DNA from 2 places in the Pseudorhodoplanes sinuspersici genome. Region 2 is predicted to be linked to the other one. Evidence: riboswitches for the same ligand, from Rfam matches in the RefSeq annotation. Region 2 holds a riboswitch; the other holds the start of a gene.
What was found. Region 2 has a riboswitch for S-adenosylmethionine ahead of CAK95_RS26350 (O-succinylhomoserine sulfhydrylase). Riboswitches for the same ligand answer to the same signal wherever they lie in the genome.

Region 1 (7,829 bases), 1.8 Mb from region 2:
CGCAGGATGTCGCGCTGCCGCGGCTGCAGCTTTTTCACAAGCTCGTTGGCGAGCCCGTATTCCTCGTTGGTGCCGGCCTCGATTTCCGAGATTACACCCATGCAGCGGATCAGATGTTCGTCCACCGTATAGTGATGATACATGTTGAACTGCATCATCGCGACCACACGTCCGAATGCCCGCACGAATGCGCCGAGCACGCCGGCTTCGTTCATCCGCCGCAGCACCGGCTCGACATCGTTCTTGGCAGTGAGGATTTCGAAGAAAAGTTCGTTCGCCTCAGGATTTTCGCGCAAATCCTTGTTGATGAAATTGAGTGAGCGTGTTGCCTTGCGCATCGCATCGGGGTGGAAGGCGAGATCGTGTTTTTGCGCGAGGTAAAAGATCCGGATCAGGTTGACCGGATCGCGCTCGAACACATCCTGTTTCGCGATATTGATGCGGTTGTTGTCGACAATGAAATCGTCCGATTCGCTGAGGATGCGGCGGCCCGCCCTCGGCCTGAAACGTGCGATCATGCGGCCAAGGGCGGGGGCGCTCTTGGTGTGATTGGCTTCCAGCGCGGCACAGAGAATGGCGGTCAGGTCGCCGACATTCTTCGCGGTCAGGAAGTAATGCTTCATGAAGCGTTCGACATCGCGCATGCCGGGATGCTCGGTATAGCCGAGCCGCACGGCAATCTCGCGCTGGATGTCGAACGACAGCCGTTCCTCCGGACGGTTGGTGACGAAGTGCATGTGGCACCGCACCGACCAGAGAAAATCCTCGCAGCGCAGGAACATCTTCAGTTCGTCCTGATCGAACACGCCGTGATCGACCAGTTCCTCGACAGTACGAACGCGATAGACGTATTTGCCGATCCAGAACAAGGTGTGCAGGTCGCGTAGCCCGCCTTTGCCATCCTTGACGTTCGGCTCCACGACATAGCGCGATTGGCCAGTCCGGCGCAGACGATCCTCGCGTTCGGCCAGTTTTGCGGCGACGAATTCCGCCGCGGTGCCCTGTACAACATCCCGGTCGAAGCGGTTGACCAGTTCATCGAACAAGGCCTGATCGCCATAAAGAAAGCGCGACTCGAGGATGGCCGTGCGGATGGTCATGTCGGCCTTGGCCTGGCGAATGCATTCATCAACCGAGCGTGTGGCGTGGCCGACTTTCAGGCCCATGTCCCAGAGACAATAGAGAATGGCTTCGGCGATCGATTCGCCCCAGGCTGTCTGTTTGTAGGGGAGGACGAACAGCAGATCGATGTCCGAGCCGGGCGCCAGCAATCCACGGCCATAGCCACCGGTGGCGACGATCGACATGCGCTCGCCTTCGGACGGGTTTAGCGACGGATAAAGCCGCTTGCTGGCGAAATCGAACAGGACGCGAATGATCTCGTCCTGCATGGCGCAGAGGCGCTCGGCGCAGCGCCGCCCGTGCCGCTCCTTGAGCAGCAACTGCTCGGCCTTTTCGCGCCCCCGGGCTAACTCGCCTTTCAAGAATTGCGCGACTGCCGTGCGCAGATCGCTCTCGCGGCCGGAATAGGTCGCGGCGAGCGCATGCAGTTCATGCGCGGCCGCTTCGGCGTCGAAGATCTCGCTGGTCGGGCGCATCGTCTGGTCGGGGGACAGCATGGCGGATGGGGATAGCGGAGCGTTTCTTCCCTGTCACGGCCGATCGTACCGGCAGCATGCAAAGTTATTTTACAATCTGGACAGAATGCGGAACGAGCGTTTCGCTGGCCATTCGAAATTTGCCATTCCATTTCATTGACCGGCCGAAATAATCCTTTAATTTCAGCGTGTAGCGCCGATTTGAGCGAGCAGCTTGCGGGCGCTTAACAAATGCAGCTAAAGCGGTCGGGGCCCGCCCCGTCGCGATCAGCCGCGGGCGGGTGGTTTGAAACTCCCGCTTTTCATCAATCCGGCCGACCACGCTTTGGCGTGATCGCGGCCAGAGCATGATGCCGAAAAGTGCGAAGCGGTTTTCGGACGACATCATGCTCCAACGTATTGGAATCGATCACGTTTATGATTTTGGATTAATCCAAAATCATCGTGATCTAACGCGTGGAGGTTAATCATGGCTTTCTTGTCCCGCCGCTCGATCCTGGCGTCGGCGCTTTTTGTCGGCCTCGTGCCGAGCACGGCGCTATTCGCGCAGGACAAGCCCAAGGATTTGCCCAAAGAGATCCGCATCGATTGGGCGACCTATAATCCGGTCTCGCTGGTCCTGAAGGACAAGGGCCTGCTCGAGAAGGAATTCGCCAAGGACGGCATCACGATCCGCTGGGTGCAGAGCGCCGGTTCCAACAAGGCGCTGGAATTCCTCAATGCCTCGTCGATCGATTTCGGTTCGACCGCGGGCTCGGCCGCGTTGGTCGCCAAGATCAACGGCAATCCGATCAAGTCGATCTATGTCTATTCGCGGCCTGAATGGACCGCGCTCGTCACCGGCAAGAATTCGACCATCAGCAAGATCGAGGACTTGAAGGGCAAGCGCGTCGCCGTGACGCGCGGCACCGATCCCCATATCTTCCTCGTCCGCGCCCTGCAAAGCGTGAAGCTCACCGACAAGGACATCACTCCCGTTCTGCTGCAGCATGCCGACGGCAAGGCTGCGCTCATTCGCGGTGACGTCGATGCGTGGGCCGGTCTCGATCCCATGATGGCCGCCGCCGAGATCGAAGATGGCGCCAAGCTGTTCTATCGCAACAAGGACGCCAATACCTGGGGCATCCTGAATGTGCGCGAGGACTTTCTGAAGAAGCACCCCGACCTCGTTCAGCGCGTGCTGAAAGTCTACGAGGAGGCGCGCAAATATTCGCTCGCCAATCCGGACGAAGTGAAGAAGACCTTCATCGCCGTCACCAAACTGCCGGACGCCGTGGTCGAGCGTCAGCTCAAGGAGCGCACCGAACTCACCCATTCGAAGATCGGCGCGCCGCAGAAAGAATCGATCCTCGCTGCTGGTATCGCCCTGCAGCAGGCCGGCGTGATCCCCGCCAATGTGGACGTGAAGTCCACGGTGGATTCGCTGATCGATGACAGCGTCGCCCTGACGAATTGATCGTCAGGCTCGCCGTTCCCGGGCGGCATCCTCCCAGCGGTTCGGGAACGGCTTAATTGACGCGGCATTGGCTTTCTCAGTTATTTCTTGAACCCGAAATCCGGTTGCGCCATGTCTACCATCGACATGACATTTCCAACGGCACAGCAGACTGACAGCGTCGCATCTGAACCACGTGCGCGCCGGCCATGGTTTCGCAATCCGTTGCTGGGCCTCGTTTTGCCGCTCGGCATTGCGGCGTTGTGGGAATTGGCGGTCTATCTCGGATTTTCCGATGGCCGGCTGGTGCCGCCGCCATCGGTGATCGCTGTCACCTTGTGGGAGCTTGCGAAAACCGGCGAGCTTTGGCGTCACGCGCAGGCCACCATTCTCCGCGTCGTCGCAGGCTTCGGGCTTGGTGTCGCCGCCGGCACGCTGTTTGGCGCCATCGCCGGCTATTCGGCGCTGACCCGCACGGTCATCGATCCGACATTGCAGGCGTTGCGCGCTATTCCCTCGATTGCCTGGGTGCCGCTCTTCATCCTGTGGCTCGGCATCTTCGAAGCATCGAAGGTGACGCTGATTGCCGTCGGTGTTTTCTTTCCGGTTTATCTCGGCGTGATGGGTGCGATCCTGTCGGTCGACCGCAAGATCGTCGAAGTCGGCCGCGCCTTTCGTCTCTCCGGACCCGCGCTGGTGCGGCGCATTCTCTTGCCTGCCGTGATGCCGGCTTATGTGGTGTCGCTGCGCTCGGGTCTTGGGCTTGGCTGGATGTTCGTTGTCGCCGCCGAATTCATGGGAGCCTCCGAGGGCCTTGGTTATCTTTTGATCGATGGTCAGCAGCTCGGTAAGCCGGCGCAGATCGTCGCTGCAATCATTGTCTTTGCGATTCTCGGCAAGACAACCGACTGGCTGCTCACCGCAGGCACCGCACCGTTCCTGCGCTGGGAAGATCGCTTTCATGCGCGGCAGGAGGCCTGATCGTGCTGTCGCTCGCGCGTGTCACAAAAGTCTATCCCAACAATGTCCGGGCGCTTGAAGAATTCACGCTCGACGTCGCGCCGGGCGAGATCGTCGCCATTGTCGGCGGCTCCGGTTGCGGTAAGTCCACCTTGCTCCGTGCGATCTCAGGTCTCGACCGGCCGACAAAGGGCCTCGTGCATCTCGACGACGAAGTCATCACGCAGCCGCATGAGAAGATAGGCATCATCTTTCAGGAGCCGCGGCTGCTGCCGTGGCTGACGGTTGCGGAGAATGTCGGCTTCGGTCTTGCGCATCTGCCGGCAACTGAACGCAAGGAACGCGTTGCGCGCGCGCTGGATCGCGTCGGCCTCACCGACAAGGCGGGTGTCTGGCCGCGCGAATTGTCAGGCGGTCAGGCGCAGCGTGTCGCCATCGCGCGCGCTTTGGTGCCACAGCCCGAAGTGCTGCTGCTCGACGAGCCATTTTCGGCGCTCGATGCTTTCACCCGCACGGATCTGCAGGACCATTTGCTCGACCTCTGGGCGGATTCCAAACCGACGCTGGTCCTCGTCACGCATGATGTCGAGGAAGCCATTGTTCTCGCCGATCGCATCGTCGTCATGAGGCCGCGTCCAGGGCGTTTGTTCGAGGAAATCGAGGCCGATTTGCCACGTCCGCGGGACCGTCAATCGGCGGCTTTTGATCACGTGAAGCGACGTGTTTTGGCGGCGCTCGATCGGTCCCTCGGTCGTGCCATCAGTATCGATGATCGAACCATCAAGTCCGAAGACGGCGCGGCAATGTGGTGGTGACACCATCGAGCAATCTCAATATCGTCAGTGCCGGGCATGACGGATGAGGGTGCCATGAAATCCTACCAGGTCTGTGAATGCGGCGCGCCGCTGCAACTGCGTGAGGAGCAAACCCCGCAACCGGTCGGCAGCGAAGTGCTGCTGCAGGTCACGGCTGCCGGTATCTGCCATAGCGACATTCACTTCTGGGAAGGTGAATATGACATCGGCGGCGGCAAGGTCATGCGTCTTGCCGATCGCGGCTTGAAACTGCCGATCACGCTGGGACACGAGAATGTCGGCAAGGTCGTCGCCATCGGACCGGATGCCAAAGGTGTGTCAGTCGGCGACGAGCGGCTGGTCTATCCATGGATCGGCTGCGGTGAATGCGCGGTCTGCCAGCGCGGGGACGAACAGCTTTGCCTCAAGCCGCAATTTGTCGGCGCGTTCCGGCCGGGCGGCTTTGCCGATCATATCATGGTGCCGCATCCGCGTTATCTGATCGACTATGGCGATATCCCGCGCGAACAGGCGGCGCCTTTGGCCTGTTCCGGCGTGACAGCCTATGGCGCGCTGAAGAAATTCGGCGACCTTCTCAAAAGCGAGCCGCTGGTTCTGATCGGGGCTGGTGGCGTCGGCCTGATGGGCCTGGCCATCCTTCGTGCCATGCAGGCGCGGGGAGCAATTGTGGTCGATATCGATGCTGACAAGCGTGATGCGGCGATGCAAGCGGGAGCACTGGCGACTGTCGATACCAATGCACCCGACGCCGCGGCACAGATCCAGGCGTTGGTGAATGGGCGCATCTGGGCGGTGGTGGATTTTGTCGGCTCCGGTGCGACGGTGAAGCTCGGCAGCGATCTTCTGACCAAGGGCGGTCATCTGGTCGTCGTTGGTTTGTTCGGCGGGGAGATTACGATCCCGACGCCGTATATCCCGATGCGGGCGATGACGATTCAGGGCTCATACACGGGCAGCCTCCCGGAGCTGAAAGAACTGATTGCTCTTTTGCAGCGAACGCCGATGCCTTACATGCCGGTGCAAATTCGCCCGCTCGACAGCGTCAACCAGAGCCTGCATGACCTGAAAGATGGCCATGTCATTGGACGTGTCGTGCTGGCGCCGAATTGATGTTTCTCTCCCTCGAAAGAGGAGGGATAAGAAAGCGAAGGATAAAAAATGGATGCTGCCGAATTGCGGGCGATGCAGGCCCCGATCAAGGATCGGTACAAGAGTGACGCCGATGCCGCGCTGATCACGCTGAAGGCCAAAGGCACGCTCGACGATACCAACATCGCCTGCAAGGTCGAGACCGGCCGGGCGCTGGCTATAGCGGGTCTGCATCCTGCCACCGGTGGCTCGGGTATGGAACTTTGCTCCGGCGATATGCTGCTGGAAGCGCTCGTGGCCTGTGCCGGCGTCACATTGAAGGCCGTCGCGACGGCGCTGGATATTCCGCTGAAGTCCGGACGGGTTTCGGCTGAAGGCGATCTCGATTTCCGCGGCACGCTGGGTGTGGCGAAGGACGCCCCGGTCGGTTTCCGCGAAATCCGCCTGACATTCGATGTTGATACTGATGCGCCGCAGGAGAAGCTCGATCAGTTGCTGAAGCTGACCGAACGGTATTGTGTTGTGTATCAGACGATCAAAGCCGGCCCGTCAGTCGCCGTGTCGCTCAAGCGCGGCTAATCCCTTTTTGGAACAGGTTTATAGTGTAATCGCGCCCCAACGGGTGGGGTGCTATCAAATTTTGGTAAGGCAGGCATTCTTTGCCACAGAATCGGGGGTGAGGCTCTAGGCGCGCGCCGCGAAGTTCGCTACAGGCATGGCGGAATTTCCGCAACCCTTACGCGAAAAAGCATCCCCTCATGCCGGGGAGCACCGGTGCTTTCCCCGCCATGTCTCCTGTCGATTATTTCTGGCTCTCGCTTGTCCTCAAAGCGGCGCTGACGGCGACAATCATCGTCACGGCATCGCTGATCGTGGAGCGTGGAGGCCCTTTTCTCGGCGCCATGATCGCCTCGCTGCCGACCTCGGTCGGCGCGGCCTACATCATCCTGGCGCTGGAACATACGCCTGAATTCATTTCTCATTCCGCGATTGGCAGTCTTGCCGGCAATGCCGCGGGTGTCATCTTCGCCGCGGCCTATGCATTGCTGGCCCAGAAGCGATCTCTCGTCGTCAGTCTCGGGAGTGCGCTGCTGGCGTGGTTTGCCGTGGCGTCGCTTCTGCGGTTCGTGGATTGGGGAATCTGGGGCGCGATCATCCTGAATGCGATTGTGGTGACGATCACCATCAGCGTGACTGCGCGTGCACGCGCAGCATCGGTGTCCAAGCCGGAAACGACACCGAATCCTTACGACATCCCCGTGCGTGCCGCGCTGGTGTCGCTTTTCGTGATCCTCGTGACCACTGTGAGCCACTCCATCGGACCATTTGCGTCCGGCCTTTTCGCGGTGTTTCCGATGGCGATGTCGAGCTTCATCATCATCCTGCATACGCGCATCGGTGGCAAGGCGACCTCCAATGTCATCGCCCATGCCCAGGTGCCGATGCTTGGGCTCATTTTAGTCTTTGTGATCGTCCACTTTTTGACACCGGTGACCGGCGTGTGGTGGGCGCTCGGGTTGGGGTTGCTGGCGTCGCTCGCGTGGAACGCTTTTCTCTGGGTCAGGCGGACGCGATTTGTGACCAGCATGCCGCTGGAATGAAGCCAGATAGAGCGGCGGGTTATTTTGTTTTATCTGCGAGCGTCTGCTTCAGAGCATAGAGAGCGTCCATCGCCTGTCGCGGCGACATCTCGTCCGGGTGCAGCGCATTGAGTGCTGCAATGACCGCGCTCGGCGCATCGTCCTGTGCCGGGGGCTGCGCTTGCTTGACGGCCTGAAACAGAGGCAGGTCTTCGAAGCCTCGCAACGCCGGCTTGCCGCGATCATCGGCTTCGAGCTCGGCGAGCACGACCTTGGCGCGTTCAATCACACTGGCCGGGAGACCTGCGAGTTTCGCCACCTGGATGCCATAGGAACGATCGGCCGCACCGGC
Region 2 (7,829 bases):
GGCAGGCCTCGGTGGCGATCAGGCGCATGCGGGTGACACCACGGTTGCGCATCTTGTCGCGGCAGATCGAGAGCACCTCGATGGCGCGGGTGATGGCCGGCTCGCCGATCCGGCCGGAGGTGGTGATTCCCTCGCCCAGCCGGATGATGCGGGAAAAAGCATCGACCACACGGAAGCCGTCCTGGGTCGCGCGCGCCACCAGCAGACGGCAATTGTTGGTACCGAGATCCAGCGCGGCATAGGTCGGGCCGCAAAGATCAGCACCGGCCGTGGAAAACTCCACGCGTCCGTCACGAGACGTCTGCACCTGGGGCGAGCCTCGATCCCCCCGGTAACCGAACCTGTGCGCAGGATCGACCAGCGCTCGGTCACGCGCGGGATCGAGGCCGGTCGCCCGCACCTCGTCATTCATCAAGCTCGTCCTGCCGCGCTTTCGCCCTGAGACCCTGTTTCGGGGCGCTCCGGCGGCTTTGTGTTCAAAGTTCGGGCAAAGTCTAGAGAGAGGCGGCAGGCCTTGCAACCAATGGGAAACAGGCATGCCAAAGGCCGTTCTTGTGGCTGGGAGGCCGGACCTTTATCTCCCGACAACCTCCTGTCATCCCCCCGTGTCACCGAAGGCCGCATGAACATTCGCGAAAAAGCCCCGCAATCGACGAATTTGGATCAGGATGGGTCCCAAGATTGGCACCTTGCCAAGTTCGGGGTCGGCCAGCCGGTCTTGCGCAATGAGGACCCGACGCTGGTCCAGGGGCATGGCCGCTACACCGACGACATTAACCTCGCCGAGCAAGTTTATGCGGTGATCGTGCGCTCGCCCTATGGGCATGGGATCGTGAATGGCATCGATACCGAGGCGGCAAAGGCCCTGCCCGGTGTCCTCGGAGTCTATACGGCCGCCGATCTTGCCGGTTACGGCACCCTGAAATGCCTCACACCGTTCAAAAACCGTGACGGCTCGGCGATGAAGGTCCCGGCGCGTTACGCGCTGGCGGACAAGAAGGTGCGTTTCGTCGGCGATCCGGTGGCTTTCGTTGTCGCCGAAACGGCCGCGCAGGCGCGCGATGCCGCCGAAGCCGTCGTGCTCGATATCGATCCCCTGCCCGCGGTGACGCTGGCCAGCGCCGCCACGCAGCCGGACGCCCCGCAATTGTTCGATGACGTGCCGGGCAATGTCGCGCTCGATTATCACTATGGCGACAGCGACAAGGTTGCCGAGGCTTTCGCGCAAGCGGCACATGTCACACGGCTGTCGCTCCGCAATACCCGTCTTGTCGTTGCGCCGATGGAGCCGCGCGCGGCGATCGGCGAATACGACTCGGCCGCCAACCACTGGACCTTGCATTCGCAAAGTCAGGGCGTGTTCGGCATGCGGGGCCAACTCGCCAATATTCTTGGTGCAGAACCGGACAAGGTGCGCGTGCTGACCGGCAATGTCGGCGGCTCGTTCGGCATGAAGGCGCAAGCCTACCCCGAATATATCTGCATCCTGCACGCGGCCCGGCAACTCGGGCGTCCTGTGAAATGGACCGATGACCGGTCCGGCTCATTCGTGTCGGACGCGCACGGACGCGACCACGAAATCGATCTCGAACTGGCACTCGACAAGGACGGGCACTTCCTGGCGATCCGGGCGTCAAGCCTTGGCAACATGGGCGGGTTTATGGCGGCTGTTGCGCCGATCCCGGCCACAACCAACATCGTCAAGAATATCGCCAGCGTCTACCGCACGCCGCTGATCGAAATGTCGGCCAAGTGCGTTTTCACCAATACGACGCAGGTCACCGCCTATCGCGGTGCGGGCCGCCCGGAAGGCAACTACTACATGGAGCGGCTGATTGACACCGCCGCTGCCGAGATGGGCATCGATCGCCTCGAATTGCGTCGCCGCAATCATATCGCGCCGTCGCAGATCCCCTATGCCGCTTCGTCCGGCATGACTTACGACAGCGGCGACTTCCCCGCGCTGTTCGAGGAGACGCAGAAGATCGCCGACATGGCCGGTTTCGAGGCCCGCAAGCGCGACAGCGCGGCGCGTGGCAAGCTGCGCGGCATCGGCATCGGCTCGTTCCTTGAAGTCACCGCCCCTCCCAGCAAGGAAATGGGTGGCATCCGTTTCGAAGCCAATGGCGATGTCACGATCATCACCGGCACGCTCGATTACGGGCAAGGTCACGCGACCCCCTTTGCGCAAGTGCTCTCGCGCTCGCTCGGCATTCCGTTCGAACGCATCCGCCTCGTTCAAGGTGACAGCGATCAATTGATCGCCGGCGGCGGCACCGGTGGTTCACGCTCCATCACGGCGAGTGGCGCTGCGATTGTCGAAGCGTCAGCCATCGTGATCGACAAGGGCAAGGCGATCGCCTCGCATGTCCTCGAAGCATCGCCCGGCGATATCGAATTCGCCGACGGCCGTTTCACCATCGCCGGGACCGACCGCTCGATCGGCATCATGGAGCTGGCCGAGAAGCTGCGTTCCGGGCTGAAGCTGCCGGAAGGTACGCCGCAGACGCTCGATGTCAGCCACACGTTCAATGGCGCTCCATCGGCCTTTCCAAATGGATGCCATATCTGCGAAGTGGAAATCGATCCGGAGACCGGTGCAACCGAAGTCGTGAAATATTCGTCAGTCAACGATTTCGGCACGATCATCAATCCGCTGCTGGTGGAAGGCCAGGTGCACGGCGGCGTCATCCAGGGCATTGGCCAGGCGCTGATGGAAAACGCGGTGTACGACGAGGACGGTCAATTGTTGACCGGCTCGTTCCAGGACTATGCGATGCCGCGCGCCAAGAGCTCGCCGGCCATCGGCTTCGTCAGCCATCCCGTCCCGGCAACCACCAATCCGCTCGGCACCAAGGGCTGCGGCGAAGCCGGCTGCGCCGGCGCCTTGGTCTGCGTGATGAATGCGGTTGTCGATGCTCTATCGGTTTACGGCATCCGCCATCTCGATATGCCGGCCTCCCCGTCGCGGGTGTGGGCAGCGATCCAGGCGGCGAAGCAACCGAAAGCGGCGTAAAGGCCGGTCTCAAACGGAGGACCGATTGTCTTGACGCCGTTTATGCGCGGGCGTAAGAGCAAATTCGATCCGTGGTCAATTTGAGCCGGCCGGCTTGCAGCCACGTAAAACAACTCGCTAAAAGGCCGGGGACACGTGTGCCCGGCCCGGAATTTCCGGCCGGGATTTTTTATGCCCAGCGCATGAAATGTCATGCGCGAACGTGAAAAGAGCACGTCCGTCGTGTTCAAGTTCGAAAGAGGAAGCCCGCGATGACGCAGCGTAAATACCGGCCCGAAACCCGCCTCGTTCAATCCTCGATCCTGCGCTCGCAATTCGGTGAAACATCCGAGGCGCTGTTTCTCACACAAGGCTATGTCTACGAAAACTCTGCGCAGGCCGAAGCCCGCTTCAAGGGCGAAAGCCCGGGCTTTCAATATTCGCGCTTCGGCAATCCGACGGTGCGCATGTTCGAACAGCGCATGGCCGATTTCGAAGGCGCCGAAGATGCGCGCGCGACGGCGACCGGCATGGCGGCGGTGACGCTGGCGCTGATGGGACAGGTCAGAGCCGGCGACCATATCGTTTCGTCACGGGCGCTGTTCGGATCGTGCCTTTATGTCGTGGAAGAATTGCTGCCGCGTTTCGGTGTGACGTCGACGCTGGTCGACGGCACCGACCTCAATCAATGGAAGAATGCTGTCCGTCCGAACACCAAGACGTTTTTCATGGAGACGCCCTCCAACCCAACGCTGGAAGTGATCGACATCGCCGCGGTCGCCAAGATCGCGCACGAGGCTGGCGCGACGGTGACCGTGGACAATGTCTTTTCCACTCCGCTGTGGCAGAGCCCGCTCGCGCTTGGCGCCGATTGCGTCGTCTATTCCACGACCAAACATATCGATGGTCAGGGCCGCTGCCTTGGCGGCGTGGTGCTCGGCTCCAACAAATTCATTCAGGACAACATCCACAACTTGCACCGCCAGACCGGGCCCTCGATGTCGCCCTTCAATGCCTGGGTGATGCTGAAGGGCCTTGAGACGTTGGCTGTGCGCGTGCGCCGGCAGACCGATTCCGCCGCGGCTGTCGCCGTCGCCCTGCACAATCATCCCAAGATTTCCCGGCTGATCTATCCCGGCCGGCCCGACCATCCGCAGGCCGAGATCATCCAGCGGCAGATGAAAGGCGGCTCGACGCTGGTCGCCTTCGAGGTCAAAGGCGGCAAGGATGCGGCCTTCCGCGTACAGGACGCGCTGCAGCTCGTGCGCATCTCCAACAATCTCGGTGATGCCAAGAGCCTGATCACCCATCCGGCCACGACGACGCATCAGCGCATCACGCCGCAGGCGCGCGCCGATCTCGGCATCTCGGACGGCTTCCTGCGCCTTTCGGTCGGCCTGGAGCATCCCGACGACATCATGGAAGATTTGCTCGCAGCGCTCGACAAGGCTTAAGCTTCCGGCGAATTGGAATTGAAGTCCCGCGAGCGACAGTGACGTGCCGGATGCGACAGACATTGGCGGAAGACAACACGAGGCAGCTTCACGGCACGGACGTCGATTCCAAAAGCTATCCGTTCATACCGACACGTTTTGCCAGCCGCGCGCCGCTGGTCACGTATCGTGATGACGGCACAATCATTCTTGGCAATGCCATCGCGCCGCAATTGCCGGCCGCCCAGATGGGCGCGTTTCTCCGCCTTTACGCAGACAAGACGCCGGATGCGGTATTCCTCGCCGAGCGGCGGGCCGGTGCAAGTGGCGTCGAATGGGATCGTCGCACCTACAGTGAGATTCGGCGGGACGTTGATGCGGTTTCGCAATGGCTGATCAATCAGGGCAATAGCAACGCCCGGCCGATTGCCGTCCTCAGTCACAACTCCATCAGACATGCCATTCTGCAACTCGCCGCCATGCAGATCGGCGTGCCCGTGCTCGCCTTGTCGCCCGCCTATTCATTAATGTCGCGGGACCACCAGAAGCTCATCCGGCTGATCGAACAGTTTCAGCCGAGCCATATCTTCGTGGAGGACACGAAGGCTTTCGCAGCGGCGCTGCAACGGCTGGCCGATCTCGAGAACCGTCTGATCGTTGGCGCACCTTCGCCGGAATTCTCCCACGCCACAACCTTCGACACGTTGACATCGACACCCGCAGGCCCGGATGTCGAGGATCGTTTCGCAAAAGTCACGCCGGACAGCGTTGCCCGCATCATGCTGACCTCCGGCTCCACCGGCGATCCCAAAGGCGTCATCGTCACGCAACGCATGATGATGGCTGTGGCCGAGGGCTTTGCCTCGGTCTGGCCGTTCCTGCTGGGCCGGCCGCCGGTGATGGTCGATTGGCTGCCCTGGAATCATACGGCCGGCGCCAACGCGACCTTCAACCTGATCCTGCGCGCCGGCGGCTCACTCTACATCGACGACGGCAAGCCAACGCCAAACGGCATCGGCCGCTCGGTGGAGAATCTGCGCTCGGTCGCTCCGACGCTGATGTTCAATGTGCCGAGCGCCTATGACGCGCTGATCCCGCAGTTGGAACAGGATACGGATTTCGCCAGACATCTGTTGTCCGACATGGACCTCCTGCTCTACGCCGCCGCAGGCTTGCCACAGAATCTGTGGGATCGTCTCGAGCGATTGTCGATCGCCGTGCGCGGCGCGCGCATTCCCATCGTCTCCTCGCTGGGCTCAACCGAAACGGCGTCACCGGCGACACTCGGATGGTGGGGCACCGGCGCGTCTGCTTCGCTCGGCCTTCCCATCCCCGGCATCGAGGCCAAGCTGATCAAGCTCAATGACGACGATATGGAGGTGCGCTTCCGTGGCATCGGCATCACGCCCGGCTACTGGAACGATCCTGTGGCCACGCGCAACGCCTTCGACGAAGAAGGTTTTCTGAAGATCGGCGATGCGGTGCGCCTCTCCGATCCGGACGATATTTCCGCAGGGCTGTCCTATCACGGGCGTCTGTCAGAAAACTTCAAGCTGACCACCGGGACATGGGTGATCGCAGGTCTTCTGCGCCTCGATCTGATCAAGGCTTGCGAGCCTTATATGCAGGATGCGGTGATCGTCGGCGAGAACCGGAGTGACATCGGCATTCTCGTCATTCCGAATCCCAATGCGGATTGCGCGACATTATCCGAGGCGCTACGCGCTAAAATCGAGGCCCACAATGCGCGTGAGGCGGGCAGCAGCCGCAGGATCGCAAGAGCGATGATCATGACCGAGCCGCCCGACATCGACGCCGGCGAAATCACCGATAAAGGCTATCTCAATCAGCGCCGGATCATCGAGCGCCGCAAGACGCTGATCAAGGCGCTTTACAGCGAAGCGCCGCATCAGCCGGTCATGCTGTTTTAAGAACTGAACCACGTTACAACAGGCACAGCGCGCAGTCACACATCATGCTTGATCTCGACAACATCGTTGCCATCGACATCCACACTCACGCCGAGGGCCCTTGCGGCACCCACACCTGGGAAGACGGCGCGGAACTGCGCGAAGGCATGAAGGCCTATTTCAAGCAGGACCTCTGGGCGCCGACGATCCCTGAAATCGCCGACTATTATCGTCAGCGCAAGATCGCGCTCGTCATCTTCCAGGTCGATTGCGAGCACCATCTCGGCATCCGGCGCTACAGCAACGAAGAAGTTGCGCGGCTCGCCAACGAGAATTCCGACATCATGATCCCGTTCGCCTCGATCGACCCGCACAAGGGCAAACTGGGCGCACGGGAAGCGCGGCGGCTCGTCGAGGAGTTCGGCGTTCAGGGATTCAAGTTTCATCCTTCGCAACAGGGCTTCTATCCGCACGACCGCATGGCCTATCCGCTCTATGAGGCGATCCAGGAAAGCGGCAAGCCGGCGCTCTTTCATACAGGCCAGACCGGCGTCGGATCGGGCATGCGCGGCGGCTATGGCATCAAGCTGGAATATTCCAACCCGATCCATCTCGATCAGGTCGCCATCGATTTTCCCGATATGAAGATCGTGATGGCGCACCCGTCCTTCCCCTGGCAGGAGGAAGCGCTGGCGGTCGCGCAGCACAAGCCCAACGTCTATATCGACCTGTCGGGCTGGTCGCCGAAATACTTTCCGCCGATCCTCGTTCGCTATGCCAACTCGCTGCTCAAGCACAAGGTGCTGTTCGGATCGGATTTTCCGGCCATCACCCCGGACCGCTGGCTGGCCGATTTCGAGGCCATCGACATCAAGCCGGAAGTGCGGCCGCTGATCCTGAAGGAAAACGCCATCGGGCTGCTGGGATTGCGGTCGCGATAGATTCGATCGAATCGATCCAAAGTCATTAATCGGATCGTTTCTCATGGCATTGGAGCATGACGCCGCCCGCCGACCGTTTCGCCACTGTTTTCGGGTTATGCCCGGAGGAACGGGCGCAGATGCTTGGCGTTCTTCCGCTGGAGGTGTCCATGAAACAGCGCCCGTTGTCCGAAAACCGCGACCACCTCAAGACTGAGGATGAGATGCAGCGGGAGATCCTCGGCCCGCGTGGCGTCCCCGGCGAACCGGACCCCGCCCGCATGACGCCACAACAAAGGAAGAACACGCCAAAGGATATCGACGACGGTCATACCGCCTGAAGTTGCCCTCAAATCGGGGAACGCATCACCTCCGAAGGCGTTATGCCCCTTCTAGGGGGACCACCAATCCAAAACACAGGCCTGATGAAACAACACGCGTTGTATGGATTTCTTTGCGCCGCCTGCGGCCGATGCCTTGAGGAACTTCCGGCATGGCAGCTTGGCAAGGAACGCTTCTATTGCGGCGTGATCTGCAAGGAGGCCGACGAATTCGCGCAGGCACCCGCAAG

Region 1: another riboswitch for S-adenosylmethionine. It lies ahead of CAK95_RS06280 (aliphatic sulfonate ABC transporter substrate-binding protein); the one in region 2 lies ahead of CAK95_RS26350 (O-succinylhomoserine sulfhydrylase).

What each region holds. Positions count from the first base shown of each region.
Region 1 is NZ_CP021112.1:1,262,308-1,270,136, reverse strand. Features, by position in the region: gene CAK95_RS06285 ([protein-PII] uridylyltransferase) at 1-1,619, opposite strand, end outside; SAM riboswitch at 1,782-1,860, shown strand; gene CAK95_RS06280 (aliphatic sulfonate ABC transporter substrate-binding protein) at 2,068-3,054, shown strand; gene CAK95_RS06275 (ABC transporter permease) at 3,181-4,014, shown strand; gene CAK95_RS06270 (ABC transporter ATP-binding protein) at 4,017-4,808, shown strand; gene CAK95_RS06265 (alcohol dehydrogenase) at 4,863-5,918, shown strand; gene CAK95_RS06260 (OsmC family protein) at 5,967-6,476, shown strand; gene CAK95_RS06255 (hypothetical protein) at 6,686-7,498, shown strand; gene mutS (DNA mismatch repair protein MutS) at 7,518-7,829, opposite strand, start outside.
Region 2 is NZ_CP021112.1:5,401,005-5,408,833, forward strand. Features, by position in the region: gene CAK95_RS26340 (Ppx/GppA phosphatase family protein) at 1-412, opposite strand, end outside; gene CAK95_RS26345 (xanthine dehydrogenase family protein molybdopterin-binding subunit) at 623-3,016, shown strand; SAM riboswitch at 3,078-3,157, shown strand; gene CAK95_RS26350 (O-succinylhomoserine sulfhydrylase) at 3,268-4,449, shown strand; gene CAK95_RS26355 (AMP-binding protein) at 4,500-6,359, shown strand; gene CAK95_RS26360 (amidohydrolase family protein) at 6,404-7,279, shown strand; gene CAK95_RS26365 (hypothetical protein) at 7,336-7,599, shown strand.